3 regions of the Actinoplanes sichuanensis genome follow, and region 1 is predicted to be linked to each of the others. Evidence: riboswitches for the same ligand, from Rfam matches in the RefSeq annotation. Region 1 holds a riboswitch; each other region holds the start of a gene.
What was found. A riboswitch is a leader RNA that binds a small molecule or an ion and turns the genes downstream of it on or off. The one in region 1 is predicted to bind S-adenosylmethionine.
Positions count from the first base shown of each region.

Region 1 (7,164 bases):
ATCGCCACCCCGCATCCCAACCTCGACCCCTATCTGATCAGCGGCGCGACCGGGCTGACGGCGGCCGGCGGAGAGGTACGCGACCACGGCGACCTGATCCTCACGATGCCCGCCGGAGGGGAGACCACCCTGTTCGCCGACGCGGACATCGTCGAGGTCACCGTCGAAGGAGTGAGCGGACTGGGCGTGGCCCGGCGGACCGGCCCGACCGTGCCCGGAGTGCGGTTCGCCCGGTTCGGGGCGCTCTGAGTTTCGTCTCCGCACGGCCGGGAACCCCTTCGGTATGCCTGGACGTGACGAACTCCCCGACACCCTCAAGCGCTCGCCGAAGAAGGCGCAGGACACGTTCATCAAGACCCACGACTCGGCCGTCGACCAGTACGGCGAAGGGGAGCGGGCCCATCGCACCGCGTTCTCCGCGGTTAAGCACTCCTTCGAGAAGGTCGGTGACCACTGGGAACCCAAGGCGAAGAAGGGTCCCAGCGACGCCAAGGCCGCCGGCGGGCGGGACACCAGAGCCGAGACCGCCGGTGGGGTCGACGCCAACGCCGGCAAGAAGCACCTGCTCGACGTGGCCAGACGGCTCGACGTCACCGGGCGGTCGCGGATGACCAAGGCGGAACTGGTCGACGCCATCCAGAAGGCCAACGACCGCGCGACCCGACGGGCCCGTGGCTGACCTGCGGCGCTTCGTGGACGCCCAGGAGGGCGTCCACGAGCAGGCCCTCGCCGAACTGACCGACGGCCGCAAGCGCGGACACTGGATGTGGTTCGTGTTTCCGCAGCTCGACGGGCTCGGGGTCAGTTCCACCGCCCGGCGGTACGCGATTCGCGACCTCGAGGAGGCTCGGGCCTATCTGGCTCATCCGGTCCTCGGGGCGCGTCTCGTGGCGTGTGCCGAGGCGGTGCTCGGGCATCAGCGCGGTACCGCTGAGGAGATCCTCGGGTATCCGGACGTGCTCAAGCTGCGGTCGTCGATGACGCTGTTCGCCTGTGCAGCGTCCTCATCCTCGTCCGCGCCGGCATTCGCACCCGCGGCGGCGGGGTCGCCCGCGTGGCTTCGGGCGGGCGACGAGGCCGGCGTTTTCGAGCGGGTGCTCGGCCGGTACTACGACGGGCCTGATCCGCTGACCCTGCAGTTGTTGGGCGTGGGGTGACGGCTGGGCGGTTGCCTGGTGTGGGGTGACGGCTGGGCGGTTGCCTGGTGTGGGGTGACCGCTGGGCGGTTGTCGGCATCGGGTGACGGCTGGGCGGTTGCCTGGTGTGGGGTAACGCTGGGGCTACCTTGAAGACTCACGCTGGCGCTATCGTGTCCGCTCCATCCCGGCGGGCACGATGGCGGGCATGGAAGTGCTGGTCATCCGAAGGGGGACCGCGGCGGTGGGTCGCCGGGCCGTCCACACCGAGCGTGTGACCATCAGGGTGATGCGTGCTGTCTCGGTGATTCTCGCTGGTGTCCTGTTGATCCCGCCCGGCCCGGCCGTCGCGGCGCCCGCGCCGACGGATCCGCTCGTCGCCCGGCTGGAGCAGATCTTCACCGATCAACGGCTGGTCGGTGCGACGGTGGCGGTCGAGGTCCGCGAGGCGGTCGGCGGGCGGGTCGTCTACCAGCATGATCCAGACGTGCGGGTGCTTCCCGCCTCCAACCAGAAACTGCTGACCGCGGCCGCCGCGCTCGAGGTGCTGGGTGCGGGATACCGGTTCCGGACCACCGTGCGCGGGCACGGCCGGGTTCTCTACCTCCGCGGGCAGGGCGACCCCACGCTGACATATGAGCGGATCGACCGGCTCGCCGCGGCCGTGGCCCGGGCCGGTGCGAAGCGGTATGCGCGGTTGATCGTCGACGACACCTGGTTCGACCGGGTGCCGCTGGGGCTCGACTGGTCCTGGCAAGACGAGAGTTACGGGTTCACCGCGCCGGTTTCGGCGCTGTCGTTCGCGGCGAACGAGCGGTTCGACAACGCGGCCGTGGAGATCCGATATCGGGGTGTGGCGGGGCGGCGGCCCACGGTGCGGGTCTGGCCGCCGACCGGAAGTGTTCGGGTGATCAACCGGGCCGTCACCCGGAGTGGGGACAGTGTCGGGGCGGTTCGGGCACACGGCCGGGCGGTCGTCACGCTGAGTGGCTCGGTGGCGGCCGGTCGTTCCGGGTCCGCGCTGGTCTCGGTGCCAGATCCGGCGGCCACCGCGGCAGGCCTGTTCCGGGCGGCGTTACGGCGACATGGGGTGACCGTGAGCGGGCCGACCTCGCGGGGTGTGACGCCCGGTGGCACCCGAGCCGTGGCCGCGCAGGTTTCCCGGCCGCTCGCCGAGATCCTGCCGCCGTTCCTGAAGCTGTCCAACAACGGAATCGCTGAGCTACTGGTCAAGGCGATGTCACGGGCCGCCGATCCGGCGCGGCCGGGCAGTTGGCCGACCGGTCTGGCCGCGGCGACAGGTGCCCTCGGACGTCTCGGCGTCGATACCAGGCTGCTCACCATGGGTGACGGGTCCGGTCTCAGCCGCCGTAACTGGGTTACCGCCCGGCAGGTGACGACCGTGTTGGAGAAGGCACAGCGGCGCACGTGGTTCCCCACTTTCCGGGCGGCGCTGCCCGTCGCGGGCTCAGCAGACCCGATGGTCGGTGGCACGCTGCGTAACCGGATGCGGGGTACTGCGGCTGCCGGAAACGTCCGCGCCAAGACCGGCACGCTGTCCGGGGTGAACGCGCTGTCCGGTTACGTGACCGGCGCCGGTGGGCGGCGGTTGGCGTTCACTTTCATCGTGAACGCCTCCGTCGACACCGCCGCCCCTCTTCTGGACGAGGCGGCGGTCGCCCTCGCCACCGTTTAGCTGCCTTCGCCTCCCGGCCGACGTTGTTTTCCGGCCCGAGGTGGGCCTCGCTTTCGTCGCCAGCGATCCGGTATTACCGCTGGCAGCGCCGGGGCCGCTTTGGCGGTTCCCATCTTGCTTCGCCCGGGCCGCGCAGTGCGTCTCCCTGCGGCGCGACGGCGCGGTGTCGCGGCGGGCTGCCGCGCAGCGCGGCGCGGTTGGCGCGATGGTGCGGCGGCGCGGGTGGTGCGGCGGTGCGGGTGGTGCGGCGGTGCGGGTGGTGTGGTGGTGCGGGTGGTGTGGTGGTGCGGGTGGTGCGGGTGGTGTGGTGGTGCGGGTGGTGTGGTGGTGCGGGTGGTGTGGTGGCGCGGGTGGTGTGGTGGTGCGGCGGGCAGCGGTGCAGCACGCCGCGGGTGGCGCGATGGCGCGGCGGTGCGGACGGCGCGGCGGTGCGGACGGCACGGCGGTGCGGCGGTGCGGCGGTGCGGCGGTGCGGCGGTGCGGACGGCACGGCGGCGCGGCGGGGCGGCAAGGCGGCGGGCACCGGTGCGGTGGGCGGTCGTGCGGCGCGGCGGGTGGAAGCGTGGTGGGCGGTGCGGTGGTGGACCGCGACGTGGCGCAGTGCGGTGGTGCGGTGGCGGTGACGGTGGACCGCGACGTGGCGCGCGGTCCGGCGGGCGGTGGTGCGGTGGTGCGGTGGTGGCGCGGGTCCGGCGGGCGGTGGCGTGGCGGTGCGGTGGGTGGGAGCGCGGCGGGCCGCGGTGCGGGTGGGGGCGCGGGGTTCGGCGGGCGGTGTGGTGGAGGAAACCGGGGCGAGATTCGTGGGGGCGCGGTGGTATGTTTCGCGCGGGTCATGAGTGCCAGCGATCAGCCCCGGCTTGCTGGCCGGCAACCCTCCGCTTCGTGGGCGGGGTGCCCCGGGTGATGACCGGGTTCAGTGCGACCTGCGCTGGACAAGCCGCGAGCCCAAGGGGACTCTCATGACTGCTTTAGAGCATCCTGTTCTGCATGGCCGTTTTGTCCGGCTTGAACCGTTGGGGGAGTGGCACGCCGCCGATCTGGCCGCGGCCGCCGGGGAGTCGCGTGAGTCCTATGGCTGGACTTGGGTGCCTACCGCGGCGACCGTCGACGGGTACATCGCTGAGCAGGTCGCTCGGGTCGGGCTGGCGCCGTATGCGCAGATCAGCCGGCAGGCCGGGCGGGCCGTCGGTGTCACCGCCTACTGGGATCCGCGCGGTGAGCCGCTCTCCGCGATCGATGTCGGATTCACCTGGCTGGCCGCTTCGGCGCAGCGCTCCGGAATCAACCTGGAAGCCAAGTATCTGCTGTTCAAGCACGCTTTCGAGGGGTGGGGCGCGCGCCGGGTCGGGCTGAGTACGGACGCCCGCAACGCCCGGTCGCGGGCCGCCATCGCCGGGGTCGGTGCCCGGTTCGAAGGGGTGCTGCGGAACTGGTCCCGATCCTGGGCTCCGGGCGAGGCCGGTCGGCTGCGGGATTCGGCCCTGTTCTCGGTGGTGGCCGAGGAGTGGCCGGAATGTCGCGCCTACCTGGAACACCGGCTGTCCGAAACGCGGTAAACCTACAGGGTGATCGAGTCCTTCCGTGTGGACGTGCCCCAGGACGATCTCGACGGCCTGGTCGAACGGCTGGCCCGCACCCGATGGCCGGCCGGGACCGGGTGGGCCGAGTTGACCGGACTCGTCGAGCACTGGCAGGCCCACTTCGACTGGCGGCGGCAGGAGGCTCGCCTCAACTCGTTTCCGCAGTTCATCGCCACTGTCAACGGGTGCCGGGTGCACTTTCTGCACGTGCGTTCACAGAAGCCGGGAGCGTTGCCGCTGATCGTGGGGCGCGGCGGGCCGGGCACCGTCTTCGGGATTCTCGACGATCTCAGGGTGCTGGCGACCGACTTCCACCTGGTCGTTCCGACATTGCCGGGGTTCCCGTTCGGTGGGGTGCGGGCCGGCGCGGAACAGACGGCCGAAGCCTGGGCGGAACTCATGGCTCGGCTGGGCTATGTCCGATACGGCGTGCACGGGGGCGGTTTCGGAACACCTGTCGCGGCCATGCTCGCCGAGCTTCATCCGGAGCGCGCTTTCCGCGTACAACTGGATGGTCTGGAAGAGGCGGCGAAGCCGGACGATGGGCTCGGGGCCGCGGCGGTGGCGTTTAACGACTCGCCGGCCGGGCTGCTCGAATGGTGTCTGCGTGATCGGGGCGGTCGCGACGATGAGGCGCTGCTTACCGATGTGACCACGTTCTGGCTGGCGGGAGTAACCCCACCACCGGAGGGCGGCACCATGGCCGCCCTCCGGGTTCCGGAGATCCGGGACTACTTCATCTGACCGATAGTGGTCAGCTGGAGCAGGTGTTGAGCATGGTCTGGAGCGCGGTCTTCTCCGACGACTGGAGGGTCAGCGACCAGTAGTACTTGACCGCGATCCACATCTTGGCGTAGGTGCACCGGTACGAGGTGACCGACGGCTGCCAGGTCGACGGGTCCTGGTCGCTCTTGGACTGGTTCACGTTGTCGGTGACCGCGATCAGCTGCGGGCGGGTCAGGTCGTTGGCGAAGCTCTGCCGCTTGCTGGTGGTCCAGGCGCTGGCGCCGGAACGCCACGCCTCGGCCAGCGGAACCACGTGATCGATGTCGAGATCCGAGGCCGCGGTCCAGGTGGCGCCGTCGTAGGGGGAGTACCACGAGCCGGAGGTGGCGGCGCACGCCGAGCTGACGACCACGTTCGTGCCGTCCCGCTTCAGCACCGTCTCGCGGGTGTTGCAGGTCCCGGAGATGGTGATCCAGTGCGGGAACAGGTCGCGGTCGTAGGTGCTCGCGTTCGCCTCGGCCGCGACGGTCAGTGCGGTGAGGTAGGTCTGCGCCGTCGACTTCGACGGGATTCCGGTGGGCGCGGCCTGGGCCGGGGACGCCAGCAGGCCGAGAGTGATCAGGGTGGCCGTGACTACGGCCATCACGGGACGGGGGGAGAGGGGCATGATCGGCTCCTTTGTGTCGTCCGATTCGGACTACACAGATCTACGGGAGCCGGACGTCACCGGATGATGACGTTCATGAATTTCTTATGTCCGAACAAAAAAGAACAAACCCGCCTTGGAAACAAGACCTTAATCTTTGTACGAGCTGTGAACGGCGCTGTGCCCGTCCCCGTGACGTCCGCCCATCTCAACGCCGAAACGCGACCGCCGGGACGCCTGTCTGGTCACAGGGTCATTGCATGTTCCGGTAGCTGCTGGTCACGGCCGTGATGAGGTCGTTTGAACGGCGGTCGGCGCGGCGGTTGGCGCGGGCGATGTTGGTTTCGCCGTTGATGCGGTGCCAGCCGATCGCGGTGTTACGCAGTGTCGCCATGACGGCGGGTCCGGTGCCGGTCCGGGCTTGATGAAGATCTTCACGGAACGTGACATCTCGGACGTTGTGGACCTGGTTCTCGATCAACCACTCCGATCTGGCCCACTTCTGCAGGTCAGCGGGCTGAGCGTCGGCAGCGGGAAGGGACGTGACCAGATAGGCGGTCTCCCGGCTGGTCTTGCCGCCGGTGGTGCGGGTCCGGGTGATCCGGACGGCTTGCCGGGCGTGCGGGAACGCGATCCCGCCCGGGGTCTGCAGGGTGACGGCCTTGACCGTGCGGGTCTCCTTGCGGCCGTGACCACGCTCGCGGGTGCGGTCACCGACCGGGATCTGCGCCCAGGGAACGGCTTTGAGCTGGGCATGGAGGGTGGGCTGGTTGCCTTTGGCCTGCAGTAGCAGGTGTGCGCCGCGGCGGGTGATCTGCTCGGCGTGGCCGGTCTGGGTGTGCAGGGCGTCGGCGACTATCAGCACCCCGGTAAGGCTGCCCAGCAGGTTCTCCACGGCGTCGAGCAGTGGTGTGAACGACGGGATCTCGTTGCTCTTCGTATCGACCGTGACCTGGGCGAGGACGATGCCGGTGCTGGTGTCCAGCGCGGACAGCAGATGCGTTTGACGCCCGTCGGGCAGACGGGCGCCGCGCAATGTCTTGCCGTCGACGGCGATCACGGTCCGGTAGCGGCGCGGCCGGGGAACGGCGAGCGGTGGTGTGCGGGTGCGGAGCCAGCCCGCCAGGACGCTGCCGACCGGGGCATCGTCGAGTCGGGTCAATAGTCGCCATACCGTGGTGCCGGCAGGCAAGCCCCGGTCGAACCCGAGCCGTCGCTGGTCCGGCTCGTCCAGGTCGTACAGCCAGTCGGCGATCGCCGTGAACGAGGTGGCGCCGGCCAGGACGGCGCAGACCGCGACGGCGAGCAGCGCTGCCAGCGGATATCGCACCCCGCGAGGATTCCGCGGGTCCGGGACCAGGCTCGCGGCGGCCAGGAGCC
Region 1 is NZ_AP028461.1:1,120,812-1,127,975, forward strand. It holds gene Q0Z83_RS04845 (glycoside hydrolase family 32 protein) at 1-249, shown strand, start outside; gene Q0Z83_RS04850 (ChaB family protein) at 284-679, shown strand; gene Q0Z83_RS04855 (DUF1810 domain-containing protein) at 672-1,157, shown strand; gene dacB (D-alanyl-D-alanine carboxypeptidase/D-alanyl-D-alanine endopeptidase) at 1,426-2,832, shown strand; gene Q0Z83_RS04865 (hypothetical protein) at 2,906-3,703, opposite strand; SAM riboswitch class IV at 3,661-3,777, shown strand; gene Q0Z83_RS04870 (GNAT family N-acetyltransferase) at 3,846-4,388, shown strand; gene Q0Z83_RS04875 (epoxide hydrolase family protein) at 4,398-5,156, shown strand; gene Q0Z83_RS04880 (HNH endonuclease family protein) at 5,167-5,781, opposite strand; gene Q0Z83_RS04885 (ISAs1 family transposase) at 6,038-7,164, opposite strand, start outside.

Region 2 (7,164 bases), 5.5 Mb from region 1:
CGCCCGGTTCGTCGCCGTGGCGCGCGGTCTCGCCGGGCCGATGGCCGCCTTCCCGGACGAGCGCAGCCTGATGGCCGACGCGCTCACCTACGCCGATCAGACGGTCGGCCCGGCCGGCGTCCGGGTGGACACCGAGACCCGCTACGCGGAGATGCTGCACCGCCAGGGCCCCTGCTCGTGGAACGCGAAGGTCGGCGCCGCCCGCCGTCCCCACCTGCGGGCGATCGCCGCCCGCGTCGAGCACCTGCTAGCCGTCCAGACCCGTTAGAAACATCTCGAGCGCGCGGCGGTACGGGTCGAGCGTCCGCAGATCGACATACTCCTCCGGCCCGTGCTGCCCGTCGCCGCCCGGCCCGAAGATCACCGCGGGCACGCCCTCGGCCGAGTAGAACCGCCCGTCCGCCGCCCCGTGTTTACGCAGCAGCGACCCGTCGTATCCGGCGTCCCGCGCGGCCTGCTGCAACCGGAGCACGTCGGCACTGCCCGGATCGGCGAAGTGCGGCGCCCCCAGCGCCTCGACGGTGGCGGACAGCCCGGTCACCGCGGTGAGGAACGCGGCCACCTCGTCCGGCCCGCGCCCGGCCAGATCCGGATCGGACGGCGGGAACCTGATGTCCAGCAGCGCACCGGCCTCGGCCGGCACCACGTTGGCGGCCTGGTTCGGGGTGTCGATCCGGGCCACGTTCACCGTCGTCACCCACGCCTCGGCGGCCGGGGTGGGGTACCGCTCGAGCAGCCGACGCACCCCCTCGACCACCGCGGCCAGCGCGTTCGACCCGAGCCACGGGTAGGCGGCGTGCGCGGTCCGGCCGGAGGCGGCGAGCCGGGCCCGGATGATCCCCTTCGACTCGTTGACCACCCGCAGCCCACTCTGCTCGCCGATGATCACGAACCCGGCCCGGATCCCCCGCGCCACCTGGTGACCGGTCCCGTCGAAGCCGCCCACCTCCTCGTCGGTGACCAGCTGCAACCCGATCGGGTAGGGCAGAGTGGCGGCCAGGTCCCGGAAGACCTGGGTCATCACCAGAGCGGCAGCCTTCATGTCGTGGGCGCCGCGGCCGTAGAGCCGGTCGCCGTCCAGGCGCGGGACGAACTGGTGCGGCTCGCCGGGCACCACGTCCAGGTGCGCGTTGAGGATCACCCGCGGCGGGCCGGGCCGACCGGGGGTGGTCAGCAGCGCGCTCGGCCTGCCATGGGACTCGAATCGCCGTACCCGGAAATCCGGACCGGCCACCGTGAGCAGCAGGTCGAGCGCATGCCGCAGCTCGTCCGGGCGATCCGCGGTCGAGCGGATCGCGATGAGCGCCGCGAGGTCCTCCATGGACGGACCCTACGCCGGAATCCTCTCGCCCGCCTCGACCGCGACCGGCAGCTTGTTGCCGGCCGGCGGCAGCGGGCAGGTCGCGAAGTCGACGTACGCGCACGGCAGGTTCGTGGCCCGGTTGAAGTCCAGTGTCACGGTGCCGTCCGCGGCGGGCGCGGCGACGGCCAGGCTCCGGTTCGCCGCGTAGGTGGTCAGCCCCGACGTCGCGTCGGTGAACAGCACGGACAGCGACCCGGGCGTGTTGCCGTTGAACGCGATCAGCGACAGCTGCTCGCCGCCGGCCTCGAACTCGATGCGCCCCGGCGCCTCGTAGACGTGCTCGATGCCCTCGGCCACCGAACCCACGGTGGTCGGCTTCGGCTCGTCGAACCTGACGAACCGCCCGGTCACCACCCACTTCTCGTCGGCCGGATAGGCGGGCGTACCGGTGTAGGCGGTGAGCAGCGGGCTCCGCGGGCTCCGTGGCCGCACCACGTCGTAGCCGCCGCGCCGGGCGATCTCGATGTGCACGTCGCCGTGCTCCACGATCACGTCGGCGCGCTCCGCGATCGGCTCGAACGTGTGCGTGCCGGTGATCGTGCCGGTCGCGGTGGTCAGCGATTCACCCTCACCCAGGGCCACGGTGACGCCGGACGGTCCGGTACTCCACGCGCCGGGGGCGTCGTCGAAGCTCTGCGGCGTCTCGGTGAGCCAGTGCAGGCCGGTGATCGCGAGGAAGCCGTGCGGATCGGCGCGCCGCTTCTCGTGCTCGGTGTGCCATTGGTCCCACTGCTGCTGGAACGAGGTCGTCATGAGGCATGACTGTATTCCCTACTTCGAGCGTGGGAAATGGACGACGGACGTGACATCTGCTAACTTCGGCGGCAGGTCATGAGTGCCAGCGCGTAGCCCCGGCTTGCTGGCCGGCAACCCTTCCGTTCGCGACGGGGTGCCCCGGGTGAGGACCGGGCCGTCTGTCGACCGACAGCGGCAAACGGCGAACCCGTGGAGGCGCGGTCATGCCATCTTCCTCTCTCGCATTCAGCTCCCCGCTCGACGTCATCGGTCCGGACGACGACTTCGTGCATCTCGACTACGCGGCGTCGGCGCCCTGCGTGCGGGCGGCCGCCGAGGCCGTTCAGGACCTCCTTCCCCGGTACGGCAGCGTGCACCGGGGCACCGGGGTGCGCTCGCAGGCGTCCACCCTCGCCTACGAGCTGGCCCGGGACGTGGTGGCCGAGTTCGTGGGCGCCCGCCCCGGCGACTCGGTGATCTTCACCCGGAACACCACCGACGCCCTCAACCTGCTGGCCCGGGCCCTGCCGGCCGGGACCACCACCGTGCAGTTCGAGGGCGAGCACCACGCCAACCTGCTGCCCTGGCCGAACCCGCTGCGTCTGCCCGCCCCGGCCTCGCCCGACGACGCGATCGCCGCCCTCAAGCAGGCCCTCGACGGGCGGGTGGGGCCGGTGGTGTTCACCGTCACCGGGGCGAGCAACGTCACCGGCGAGGTGTGGCCGGTGCGTGAGCTGGCCGACGTGGCGCACTCGTACGGCGCCCGGGTGGTCGTCGACGCCGCCCAGCTCGCCCCGCACGTCCCGGTCGACCTCGACGACCTGGGCGCCGACTATCTGGCCTTCTCCGGTCACAAGCTGTACGCCCCGTTCGGTGCCGGGGTGCTCGTCGGCCGCTCGGACTGGCTGGACGCGGCCGAGCCGTACCTCGCCGGTGGGGGCGCGAGCGCCGCGGTGGGTGACCGTCCCGGCGAGCTGACCTGGGCCACCGGCCCGGCCCGGCACGAGGGCGGCACCCCCAATCTGCTCGGTGCGGTGGCCCTGGCCGCGGTCTGTGAGGCGCTCACCCAGGCCGGCCGGGTCGCCCGGCACGAGCACGAGCAGCGGCTGCTGGCCCGGCTGCGCTCCGGCCTGGCCGGGGTGCCGGGGGCGATCGAGGTCAGCCTGTTCGGCCCGGACCACCCGCGGGTGGGCATCGTGTCGCTGGCGCTGCCGGGTCACGACCCGGCCGAGGTCGCCCAGCGGCTGGGCCGGGAACACGGCATCGGCGTCCGGGCCGGCCAGTTCTGCGCCCACCCACTGGTTCGCCGGCTGACCGACAGCGACCGGACCGGCGCGTGCGGCGACGGCGTGACCGGCCTGCTGCGGATCAGTTTCGGGCTGGGCAGCACCGAGAACGACGTGGACCGGGCGGTCGGTGCGCTGGCCGCGGTACTCGGCACGGATCGCACCTGACCTACAACCGGCCCGGTCCTGTGACCCGTACCCCATCCGGCCGATGCTGCGTTCGTGGCGACGTGGATGGCGAGGCTCCGCGACCGGCTTCCGGCCGGGGGAGGCTCAACGACGAGGACTGGGCGGGTCGGCACCGGCTGCTGACGGTGCTGCTTGCCCTGTGCATGGTGTTCTTCACCGTGTTCGGTGTGCTCCGCGGCGCCGGGGCGCCGGAGCTGCTGATCACCGACGGACTGGTGCTGACCAGCCTGGTGATCGCGACCGCGCTGAGGAACCGGCGGATCCGTTCGGTCGCCGTGGCGCTCGGTTACGTGGCCGCCTGCGGCGGCTTCGTGATCGTCTGCGACGGTCTCACCGAGGCGCATTTCACGTTCTTCATCCTGATCCCGGCGCTCGCCCTCTATCGGGACTGGGCGCCGTTCGGTGGCTTCCTGGTCGGCACGACCCTGCACCACGCCGGGTTCGGTGTGGCCGAGGCGGACCACACCTTCGGCCACGACTCGGCGCAGCAGCACCCGCTGGTCTGGGCGCTGCTGCACGGCGCCGCGGTGCTCTGCGCCGCGTCGTTCCAGCTGGTCGCGTGGCGGTTCAACGAGATCGAGGAGCAGCGTGCCGAGGAGCACCTGAACGAGAGCCAGGCCCAGCTCAGCGTCGCCTTCGACGAGACGCCGGTGCCGATGGCCATGTTCGCCACCGACGGCCGGCTGCTGCGTACCAACGCCGCCTACCGCAACTGGCTGCGCCTGCCCGCCGAACTCCCCGCCGACTTCACGGTCCGCAACCTGCCGCTGCGCCCGATGCAGCCGGACGAGCCGCGGTACGCCCAGCTGCTCACCCAGACCCGCGAGCCGATCACGATGACCCGGCAGTACATGCGTACCGACACCGGCGCGCTGATCTGGGTGCAGACCCACGCGACCGGCCTCTACGACCGGGACGGCGGGCTGCGGCTGATCTTCGTGCACTGCAACGACGTGACCGCGGTCCGCGACCACGAGGCCGAGCTGCGCTACCAGGTGCGGCACGACTCGCTGACCGGCCTGCTGTCCCGCAAGGCGTTCGAGCAGGACCTGACCGAGATGCTCAGGGTCGCGACCCAGCCGGTCAGTGTCATCTACCTGGACGTCGACCGCTTCAAGTCGATCAACGACGGCGCCGGGCACACCACCGGCGACGACGTGCTGCGCGCCCTCGCGGTCCGGCTGACCCACGTGGTCCCGGCCGGCTCCCTGCTCGCCCGGCTCGGCGGTGACGAGTTCATCGTCGCGTTGACCGGACCGTCCGGTGGCGGGCTGCGGGTCGCCGACGACATCCTCGCCTCGCTGGCCGAGCCGCTCGCGGTCGGCGGCTACGAGCTGCCGGTCGCCTGCAGCATCGGCGTCACCACGGTGACCGGGCCGAGCCACGCCGACGACGTGGTCCTGGCCGCCGACACCGCGATGTACGCGGCCAAGCGCGCCGGCGGCAACCGGGTCCAGGTGTTCACCGACGAGCTGCGCGTGCCCGTACAGGAGAAGATCGCCGCCGAGGCCCGGGTCCGCCGGGCGCTGGCCGGCGACCCGCGGCTCACCCTGCCGCTCTGGTTCCAGCCGGTGGTCTCCACCGTGACCGGCCGGATCGCCGGTGCCGAGGCGCTGGTCCGGATGCGTACCCCGGAGGGGGAGATCCTCAGCCCGTTCCACTTCATCCTCGCCGCCGAGGAGACCGGCCTGATCGTGCCGCTCGGCGAGCACGTGCTGCGCTCGGCGATCGACCACCTGCTGCACTGGCAGGACCGGCTCGGCTACGTCTCGGTCAACGTCAGCCCCCGCCAGCTCGCCGAACCGGACTTCGTGCCGATGGTCGCGAGCGTGCTGGCCGGGTTGCCCGGCTTCGACCCGTCCCGGATCGTCCTGGAGATCACCGAGACCGCCCTGCTCGCCTCGACGGTCGACGTCAGCGAGCGGCTCACCGCGCTCAAGCAGCTCGGCGTACGGATCGCGCTGGACGACTTCGGCACCGGGTACAGCTCGCTGACCTGGCTGAAGTCACTGCCGGCCGACATCGTCAAGCTGGACCGCTCGTTCGTGGCCGGCCTGGCCGAGGACCAGCGCAAGGCGTCGATCATCCAGGCCGTGCTGTGGCTGGCCCGCTCGCTGGGCATGTCCACCATCGCCGAGGGGGTCGAGGAGGCGGCCGACTGGGAGGCACTGCGCGTCGCCGGCTGCCCGGCCGTGCAGGGCTACTTCTTCAGCAAGCCGCTGCCCGCCGCCGAGTTCGACGTCATGCTCCGCGAGTCCTTCGAAAGGGCCACCTTCGAGGGAGTTCACTTGCGCGAAACCATGGGGACAGCTGTGGCCGGTTAGAGTCCGGCCATCCTTGACAAAGTAGATCCATTCATCGGCACCGCGGCCACCGACCTGCCCAGGGCACACGGTCTGGCCGCCACGTGGTGGTGGCCGAAGCCGCAGGTGGGTAACACCCACCCCGGGGCCACCTCCCCCCTCGGCATGGTCTCGGCCTGCGCGTACTCGGGGGCGTACCCGACCGGATATGGCCGGTACGCCAAGAACACCGAGGGCGTGCCCGAGGAGATGTTCGACAGGCACCAGGCCTCCGGGTTCACGCATTTCCAGCAGTCCGGCACCGGCGCGATCCGCAAGTACTACAACTACGTGCGGGTCACCCCGATGGTCCAGCCCCTCGACGACCTCGGCCAGTCCTGGCCGCTGGAGGACGAGCGGGCCGAGGCCGGCTACTACGCGGCCAATCTGGACACCGGCGTGCGCTGCGAGATCACCGTGGGGGAGAAGGTCGCGGTCCACCGCTACACGTTCCCCGACCACCACAGTGCCCGGGTCGTCATCGACCTGTCGTGCGGTGGCCTGGCGATAGACCTCGGCCGGACCGTGCCGCTGCGTGCCCAGGCCGAGAGCATGGGCCATGGCCGCGCCCAGGGCACCGTGGTGATGGAGGGAATCCCGCTCTCGGTGCACATCGAGGTGGACAGTCCCGGCTGGCGGCAGATGCTCTGGTACGACCGGCGGCTCATCCCCGGCGGCACCCGGCTCGACTTCGACAGCATCCGGCACACCACGCTGCGCCCGTTCGGCATGCTCTTCATGGGACCGACCCGCGCCGGGCAGACCATCGAGGTCCGGATGGGTTTCTCGCTGCGCGGCTGCGACCAGGCCCGGCAGAACCTGGAGCGCGAGTGCGGCACCGGCGTCTCGGCCTTCGAGACCGTGCGCGACAAGACCCAGGACCGCTGGCGCGACCACCTCGGCCGGGTCCGGGTCGACGGCGGCACCGACAACCGGCGCACCGTGATGGCCACCGCGCTGTACCACTCGCTGATCAAGCCGTGCATCGCCGACGACGAGAGCCCCAACTGGCCCGACCCCGGCCCGTACGCGTTCGACATCTGCACCATGTGGGACATCTACAAGACGCAGATGCCGCTGCTGTCGGCGATCGCGCCGGACCGCTACGCGGACATGCTGGAGTCGCTGATCCGGGTCTGCGAGGAGGAGGGCAACTTCCCGATCGGCTACCGGATGGCCCGTGGCGCCGACCGGTTCTTCCGGCAGGCCAGCGCGCTCGCGCACACCGCCCTGGCCGACGTGCAGGCGC
Region 2 is NZ_AP028461.1:6,652,071-6,659,234, reverse strand. It holds gene Q0Z83_RS30795 (HD domain-containing protein) at 1-268, shown strand, start outside; gene Q0Z83_RS30790 (M20 family metallopeptidase) at 248-1,321, opposite strand; gene Q0Z83_RS30785 (DUF1684 domain-containing protein) at 1,331-2,116, opposite strand; SAM riboswitch class IV at 2,191-2,306, shown strand; gene Q0Z83_RS30780 (aminotransferase class V-fold PLP-dependent enzyme) at 2,323-3,552, shown strand; gene Q0Z83_RS30775 (putative bifunctional diguanylate cyclase/phosphodiesterase) at 3,615-5,897, shown strand; gene Q0Z83_RS30770 (glycoside hydrolase domain-containing protein) at 5,907-7,164, shown strand, end outside.
Region 2: it holds a riboswitch for S-adenosylmethionine, as region 1 does, so the genes downstream of both, Q0Z83_RS30780 (aminotransferase class V-fold PLP-dependent enzyme) here and Q0Z83_RS04870 (GNAT family N-acetyltransferase) in region 1, are expected to answer to the same signal.

Region 3 (7,164 bases), 3.3 Mb from region 1:
CTTCTTCTCGAGAACCACGTTGCGGCCCTTGGGGCCGAGGGTCACCTTGACCGCGTCCGCGAGCTGGTTCATGCCACGCTCGAGGCCCCGACGAGCCTCCTCGTCGAATGCGATGATCTTGGCCATACGGCGTTGTCCTCCCGGACATCCGCGGCGCCGGGCCTCGTCGGCCCCGCTCTCCGCACGTTGAGGAAGTCTGCGGACGCCACCACCTGGCGAAGGTGACGTCCTCAGGCCGAGCCGGATAGCCCGCGACGACCGGCTCCGTGCCCCGATGCCGATGGCAGCATCGCGACCGGAACCCCACCGTCCCGACCTGCTGGCACTCAGCATGCGCGAGTGCCAATCACTTGTTTAGCACTCTCCGATGGCGAGTGCAAGAAACCCCATCTTCCCGCGAAACCCTCGTCGGTGGCCGTGATTCGGCTAAGGATCTTGACGGCCCAGGTCAGCGGGGGTGACGGCCCATGCCGGGGTGGCCGGACGGAACGTGATGAGAACCGCAATCGCCCAGCCGACCCGAAGAACGGCGTCCACCAGCTCCCACCCCAGTGGCACCGGGTCAGTCGTGGGCCCTTGGAGCCACGACTCGGCGACCGTCAGCAACGGCACCGCCAACGAGGCCGCCACCAGACCCCGGAAGTCGTTGCGGCCGGCCACCGGTGGAAACAGGAGGATGCCGAGCAGCCCGTGGGTCAGCAGCGTCAACGCGTGGATCACCGGTGACAGCAACTCCAGGGACAGTCCCGCATTCACGAGGAGAGTGAACGACAGAGCCCGGATCAGGAAGGCCTCGACGAACGACAGTCCGATCGACAGCACCAGCAGACCCAGGGCCCGGCCCACGGTCACCCGGCGGTCCGCCAGCACACCGACGATCGTCAGCGACACCACCGCGGGAAGGGCACCGATGGCCACCATCAGAAGCCAGGAGTCCGGCCCGAAACCGACGTTCGACGGCTCGCTCATCGCGTTCACCGCGAGCGGATAGGAGACCGTGGCCAGGAAGGTGATCAACACGGCCACGGCGACCGCCCAAGGGCGGGTTCGCACGAGCCGGAAACCGGAGACCGGCTCCGCAGCCGGGGGCTCCTCCGCGTAGGGCCGCGGGAACTCATCGCTCATCGTCGAATCATGACGTGTCCGAACCACTCGGCTTAGCGACAACCCGGTTGCCGACCAGGGATTGCGGCGGTAGGGATGGAACCATGGATAACTGGGACGTACGGCGGGTGACCCCGGACGACGCCGGCCGGATGCGGGCGCTGCGCCTGGAGATGCTGGCCGACAGTCCGCTGGCGTTCCTGGAGACCCTGGCCCAGGCCGCGGCCCGGCCGCACGACAACTACCGGCAGCGGATCGTGCAGTCGTCGGAGGGACCGGACACGGCCCAGTTCATCGTCGATCCGGGCGGGCCGCTGATCGGCCACGCGGGCGGGACCACGGTGCCCGGCGAGCCGGGCTGCACGGTCATCTTCGCGGTCTACCTGACCCCTTCCGTCCGGGGCGGCAAGATGCTCGGCCGGCTCGTCGAGGCGGTCGCCGACTGGTCCGCGGCGGCCGGGCGGGACGAGCTGATGCTGGAGGTGGTCTGCGGCAACGAGCGGGCCGTCCGGGCGTACGAGAAGCTCGGTTTCACCGACACCGGGGTCCGCCTGCCGCACCCGACCGTGCGTGTCCTCACCGAGTTGCAGATGCGCCGGCGGGTCTGAGATGGCCGGGCGCGGGTGGCACGTGACGCGGACGACGCTGACCGCGGTGAACGGGACGACCCTGGTCGGGCTGTTGGTGGCTCTCGGCACCGGCACGAAGGTCCGGCGAGGACGGCACGGGGTGCTGATCGCCGAGAACTTCCGGTTCCGGATGCCGGCCGGCTCCTGCTTCACGGTCGGCTCGGTGATCATCACGAACCGCCCCGCCGAGTGGCTGCTCGCCGAAGAGCGGATCCGGCTGTTCACCCACGAGTCCCGGCACGCGAGTCAGTACGCGTTCTTCGGCCCGCTGTTCTGGCCCGCCTACTGGCTCGCGTGTGGCTGGTCGATCGCGCTGACCAAGTCCTACGGGGTGCGCAACTGGTTCGAGAAGAACGCGGGCCTGGCCGACGGGCACTACCCGCTCGAACTGCCGCTTCGCCCGTGGGCGCAGAAGATGTTTGGTCGGGAGGACGGACGCACAGCACCTCCGGGCACGTAGCCGTTTGGGTCAGCGCTGGATCGTTGGGACCCTCTGGAGATTGTCGCCAAGCTCTGGTGAGGGGCCTCGTACGGCGTCGCGTCCTCCCGCAGAGAGCATCCTGCCCATCCGGAGATCGGAGTGCAAGTCCTCGGAGGAGGTAATTCTGACAACCGGCTGATCGTCGGTGACGGTCAGTGAGATTTGGTCACGAATTGGTGACCTTCGCCCGACCGCTCGGACGACCCGTAACGGGGTCAGCCGAGCAGGCCGGCCTCCCGGGCGCCGCGCAACGACGGCTTGATCGTGTGGGTCGGTCCAACCTGGCCGGCCACCGCGTCGAGTGTCTTCAGACCCTCACCGGTGTTGTAAACGACGGTCTCCTTGGTGGGGTCGAGCTTGCCACTGGCCACCAGCTTCTTGAGCACCGCGACGGTGGTGCCGCCGGCGGTCTCGGCGAAGATGCCGGTCGTCTCGGCCAGGAGCCGGATGCCGGCCCGGATCTCCTCGTCGTTCGCGTAGTCCATCCAGCCGCCGGTGCGCTTGACGGCCTCGATCGCGTACGGCCCGGCGGCCGGGTCACCGATGTTCAGCGACTTCGCGATGCCGGTCGGCTTCACCGGGGTGATCACGTCGGTGTCGGCGTGCAGGGCGACGGCGATCGGGTTACAGCCCTCGGACTGGGCGCCGAACACGGTCCAGCCGCCCTCCGGAGCCTCGGCGAGTCCGATCTCGACCAGCTCGGAGAACGCCTTGTCCACCTTGGTGAGCAGCTCACCGGAGGCCATCGGGATGACCACCTGGGCCGGGATGCGCCAGCCGAGCTGCTCGGCCACCTCGTAGCCGAGCGTCTTCGAGCCCTCGGCGTAGAACGGACGGACGTTCACGTTCACGAACGCGGTGTCCTCGAACTCGTCGGTCTCCACGAGCTCGCTGCACAGCCGGTTCACGTCGTCGTAGGAACCCTCGATGGCGACCAGCTCGCCGCCGTACACCGCGGTCGTGATGATCTTGCCCGGCTCCAGATCGGAGGGGATGAAGACGATGCTCGGCACACCGGCCCGGGCGGCGTGGGCGGCGACCGAGTTGGCCAGGTTGCCGGTCGAGGCGCAGGAGAACCGCTTGAAGCCCAGCTCCTTGGCCGCGGTCAGGGCCACCGAGACGACCCGGTCCTTGAACGAGTGGGTCGGGTTCTGCGAGTCGTCCTTGACGTAGAGCGGGGCCTCGATGCCGACCGCCGCGGCCAGCTGCGGGGCGGCCACCAGCGGGGTCAGGCCGGGGTCGAGGGTCACCCGGGTCGCCGGGTCCTGGCCGGCCGGCAGGAGGGCCGCGTAACGCCAGATGTTCTGCGGGCCCGCCTCGATCTGGGCCCGGGTCACCCGCGCGAGGGCCGCCTCGTCGTACGCGACCTCGAGCGGGCCGAAACACTCGTAACAAGCGTGCTGCGCGGCGAGCGGGTACTCGGCGCCGCAGGCGCGACAGATCAGACCGCGAGCGGGCGACGTGGAGGTGGTCGAGGGTGCGTCAACGACAGACGTCATCAGAGTTTCCTCTCATCTTTCCCCGCGGCGACCTGCCGAAACGGGGACGGAATTAGCACCTGCCACACGCGGCTCGTCATCGAGAATCGCTGCGCGGTGGTTGCCGGGGCTTCGTCGGGCCGTATCCCTCTGCCCCTCTGGATGAGGTATTCAGTTGTTTCCCACACCTTACGACGAGATGCCGTGAACACCACACGGTCTTCCCGATGTGTGAGCCACCTCCTTCCCCTGTCCGGCCGGCCCTGGGCCGGCCGGGGGTTGATCTTCAGAGCTCGGCCAGGCAGGAGACCTGACGGGCCACCGGGCGGTAGCCGAGCCGCTCGTTCACCGCGAGCATCGGGGCGTTCTCCTCGTCGTTGCTGGTGTAGGCGGCCCGCACACCGGAGGCCGCGGCCCGGCGCAGCGCCGCCGTCTTCACCAGCCGGGCCAGGCCCCGGCCGCGATACGCCGGGACGGTGGCGGTCATGTCCGACCAGATCCGGTCGCCGTCGCGCAGCACCAGCGAGAACGACACGATCTCCCGGTCCGCGACAGCGGCGATGCTGGCGTCCCGGTCCAGGCCCGGCTCATCCCAGATCTCGTAACGCCACAACGGGTACGGCGTCGGCTGCGGCGCCGTCTCACCGGGCTCATCGGTCGCGGCCGCCACATCCGCCGCGTACAGCGCCTCCTCCGTCACCTCGCGCAGCCGCACCACCTGGATCCCGGGCGGCGCCGGCACGAACGGCCGGTCCCCGAACCCGGTCAGGTCCAGGGCCGAGAAGCGCATCTCCCGGGACGGCGTGAAGCCGTGCGCGCCGGCGAACCCGACCGACTCCGGAGCGGCCCAACTGCTCGCCCGGCGCACCCCGACCGAACGCAGGTGGCCGACCGCCTCGGCGAGCAGGGCCGCGCCGATGCCTCGGCGCCGGTGCTGTGGGTGCACGTGCAGCGCGACCCGCCCGAAACCGGAGTCCGCCGAGCGGGTGTCCCGGAACGCCGAGGTGAGGCCGACGATCCCGGCGTCGCTCTCGGCCACCCGGAAGATCCGGTCCCCGCCGGGTGGTGGCTCGGCGAACATGCGGCGGGTGGCCGCTTCACCACGAACCAGATAGGGGTGGACCGCGGAGCGGAGAGCGACCGCCTCCGCGGCGTCGTCGGGGCGGGCCGGGCGGATCGAGAAGTCAGCCGTCACGGCCGCCATGCCACCCCGCGGCCGCCCCGGCCGTCAACCCGATTTACCCGTCAGGAGGTGACGTCCTTGCGGGTGAAGCGGTAGAACGCGATCCCCCAGAACAGTGTGGCGTAGACGACCGCGGAGATCGCGCCCTTCGCCAGGTCCTCGGTCTGCACCGGGGTGGACAGCAGGCCCATCCAGGCGTCCGTGTAGTGGGTCGGCAGGCCGTTACGGATGCCGCCGAGCGCGTCGATCTGGTCCAGGATGCTGGACAGGATCCAGAGCAGCACCGCGCCGCCGACCGCGCCGAGAGCGGCATCGGTCAGCACTGACAGCAGGAACGCCAGGCCGGCCACCACGAGCAGGGTGGTCGCCAGGTAGGCGCAGATGCCCAGTAGCCGCAGCAGGCCCTCACCGGGTGGGATCTCGGCGGCGATCGTGCTGCCCATCGGGGACCAGCCGTACCGCAGGGTGCCGACCAGCAGACTGGTGCCGACCAGCAGGAACAGGGCGAGCAGCGAATACCCGGCGGCGACGATCAGCTTGACACCGAGCAGCCGGGCCCGCGGGACCGGGATCGCCAGCAGGTAGCGCAGGCTGCCCCAGCTCGCCTCACTGGCCACCGTGTCCCCGAAGAACAGCGCGACCACCACGACCAGCAGGAACCCGGCTGAGACGGCCAGCCCGAAGAGCGCGAAGTTGAGCCCACCGGAGGTGGCCAGGTCGGCCATGCTGCTGAACGCGCCACCGCCGTTGCCGTCGTCGTCGTCCCGGCCGCCGCCACCGAACTCGAACGCGGCCAACACGATCAGCGGCAGCAGCACCATGAAACCGAGCGCCAGCTGGGTACGCCGCCGGGACGCCTGCCGGCGCACCTCGGCCCAGATCGGCATCGTGCGCGACGGCTTGTAGCCGGGCGCCGCTTCCAGCGTGGTCATCGGTCCCCACTTCCTCGCGAGTTGTCGCCGACCAGGGACAGGAACGCGTCCTCCAGACGGCGGCGCGGCACCAGCCGGTCCACCCCGATACCGGCCCCGACCAGGGAGGCGACCACCTCGGACCGGGCCGTGCCGTTCATGTCGACGATCAGGCCGTTCGGACCCTCGGTCTTGACCGAGGCCACGCCCAGGTCCTGCAGGATCCGGGTGGCGGCGGGCACGTCGGAGACGTCGAGCTGCACCGACGGGGAGTCCCCGACGATGTCGCTGACCGGGCCGGACGCGACGATCCGGCCCTTGTTGACGACGACCGCGTGGGTGCAGGTCTGCTCCACCTCGGCGAGCAGGTGGCTGGAGACCAGCACGGCCCGGCCGTCGGTCGCGTACCGCTGGAGGACCCGACGCATCTCGGCGATCTGCGGCGGGTCGAGCCCGTCCGTCGGCTCGTCGAGCACCAGCAGCTCCGGCAGGCCGAGCATGGCCTGTGCGATGGCGAGCCGCTGCCGCATGCCGTGGCTGTACTTACGGGTCTTGCGGTGCACCGAGTCGCCCAGGCCGGCGATCTCCAGCGCCTCGGAGAAGTGGGCGTCCTCCCACGGGCGGCCGGTGGCCTGCCAGTACGCCTTCAGGTTCTCCTCACCGGTCAGGTGCGGCAGGAAACCCGGGCCCTCGACCAGCGCACCGACCCGCGACAGGATCGGGGCGCCGGGGACCAGCCGGTGCCCGAAGACGTAGATCTCACCGGCGGTCGGCTGGGTCAGGCCCATCAGCACCCGCAGTGTGGTGGTCTTGCCGGCGCCGTTCGGGCCGAGCAGGCCGACGACCTGGCCGCGCTGGACGGTGAAGCCGATCTCCTGGACCGCCACGAACCCGTCGCCGTACGCCTTGCGCAGCCCGTTCACCACGAGCGGGGTGTCCGCGTGCTCTTCGACCACGGCGACGTCCCGCCGCCGGTGCCGGATCCGGCTGACCAGCAGGAGCAGCACCAGACCGAGCAGGATCACCCCGATCACGCCGGCCAGCACGTACCACCAGAGGCTGCCCGGGTCGGCGATCGGTGTGCCGGTCAGCGTCGGCAGGGTCAGCACCGGTTCCACCGCGACCGTGTACGTCGCGGGCTGGGCGGGCGTGAGGAATGCCTGATCGGAGGTGGCGACGGTGACCCGTACCAGATGACCTGCCTCGATCTGCCGGACGATCGCCGGAAGCGTCACGCTGACCGGTTGGGCCTGGGCGATATCGGTCGGCAGGCCGGTGAGCCGGATCGGCGCGACCAGGCCCGCGCTGAGCGTCGCCGACCCGTTGGGGTCGACGTCGTAGAGCTTGACGAAGAGAACCGCCTCGCCGGTCGGGGACG
Region 3 is NZ_AP028461.1:9,997,403-10,004,566, reverse strand. It holds gene groL (chaperonin GroEL) at 1-126, opposite strand, end outside; gene Q0Z83_RS45910 (MFS transporter) at 427-1,125, opposite strand; gene Q0Z83_RS45905 (GNAT family N-acetyltransferase) at 1,209-1,712, shown strand; gene Q0Z83_RS45900 (hypothetical protein) at 1,735-2,193, shown strand; gene thrC (threonine synthase) at 2,430-3,713, opposite strand; SAM riboswitch class I at 3,723-3,861, opposite strand; gene Q0Z83_RS45890 (GNAT family N-acetyltransferase) at 3,979-4,887, opposite strand; gene Q0Z83_RS45885 (ABC transporter permease) at 4,938-5,807, opposite strand; gene Q0Z83_RS45880 (alpha/beta fold hydrolase) at 5,804-7,164, opposite strand, start outside.
Region 3: it holds a riboswitch for S-adenosylmethionine, as region 1 does, so the genes downstream of both, thrC (threonine synthase) here and Q0Z83_RS04870 (GNAT family N-acetyltransferase) in region 1, are expected to answer to the same signal.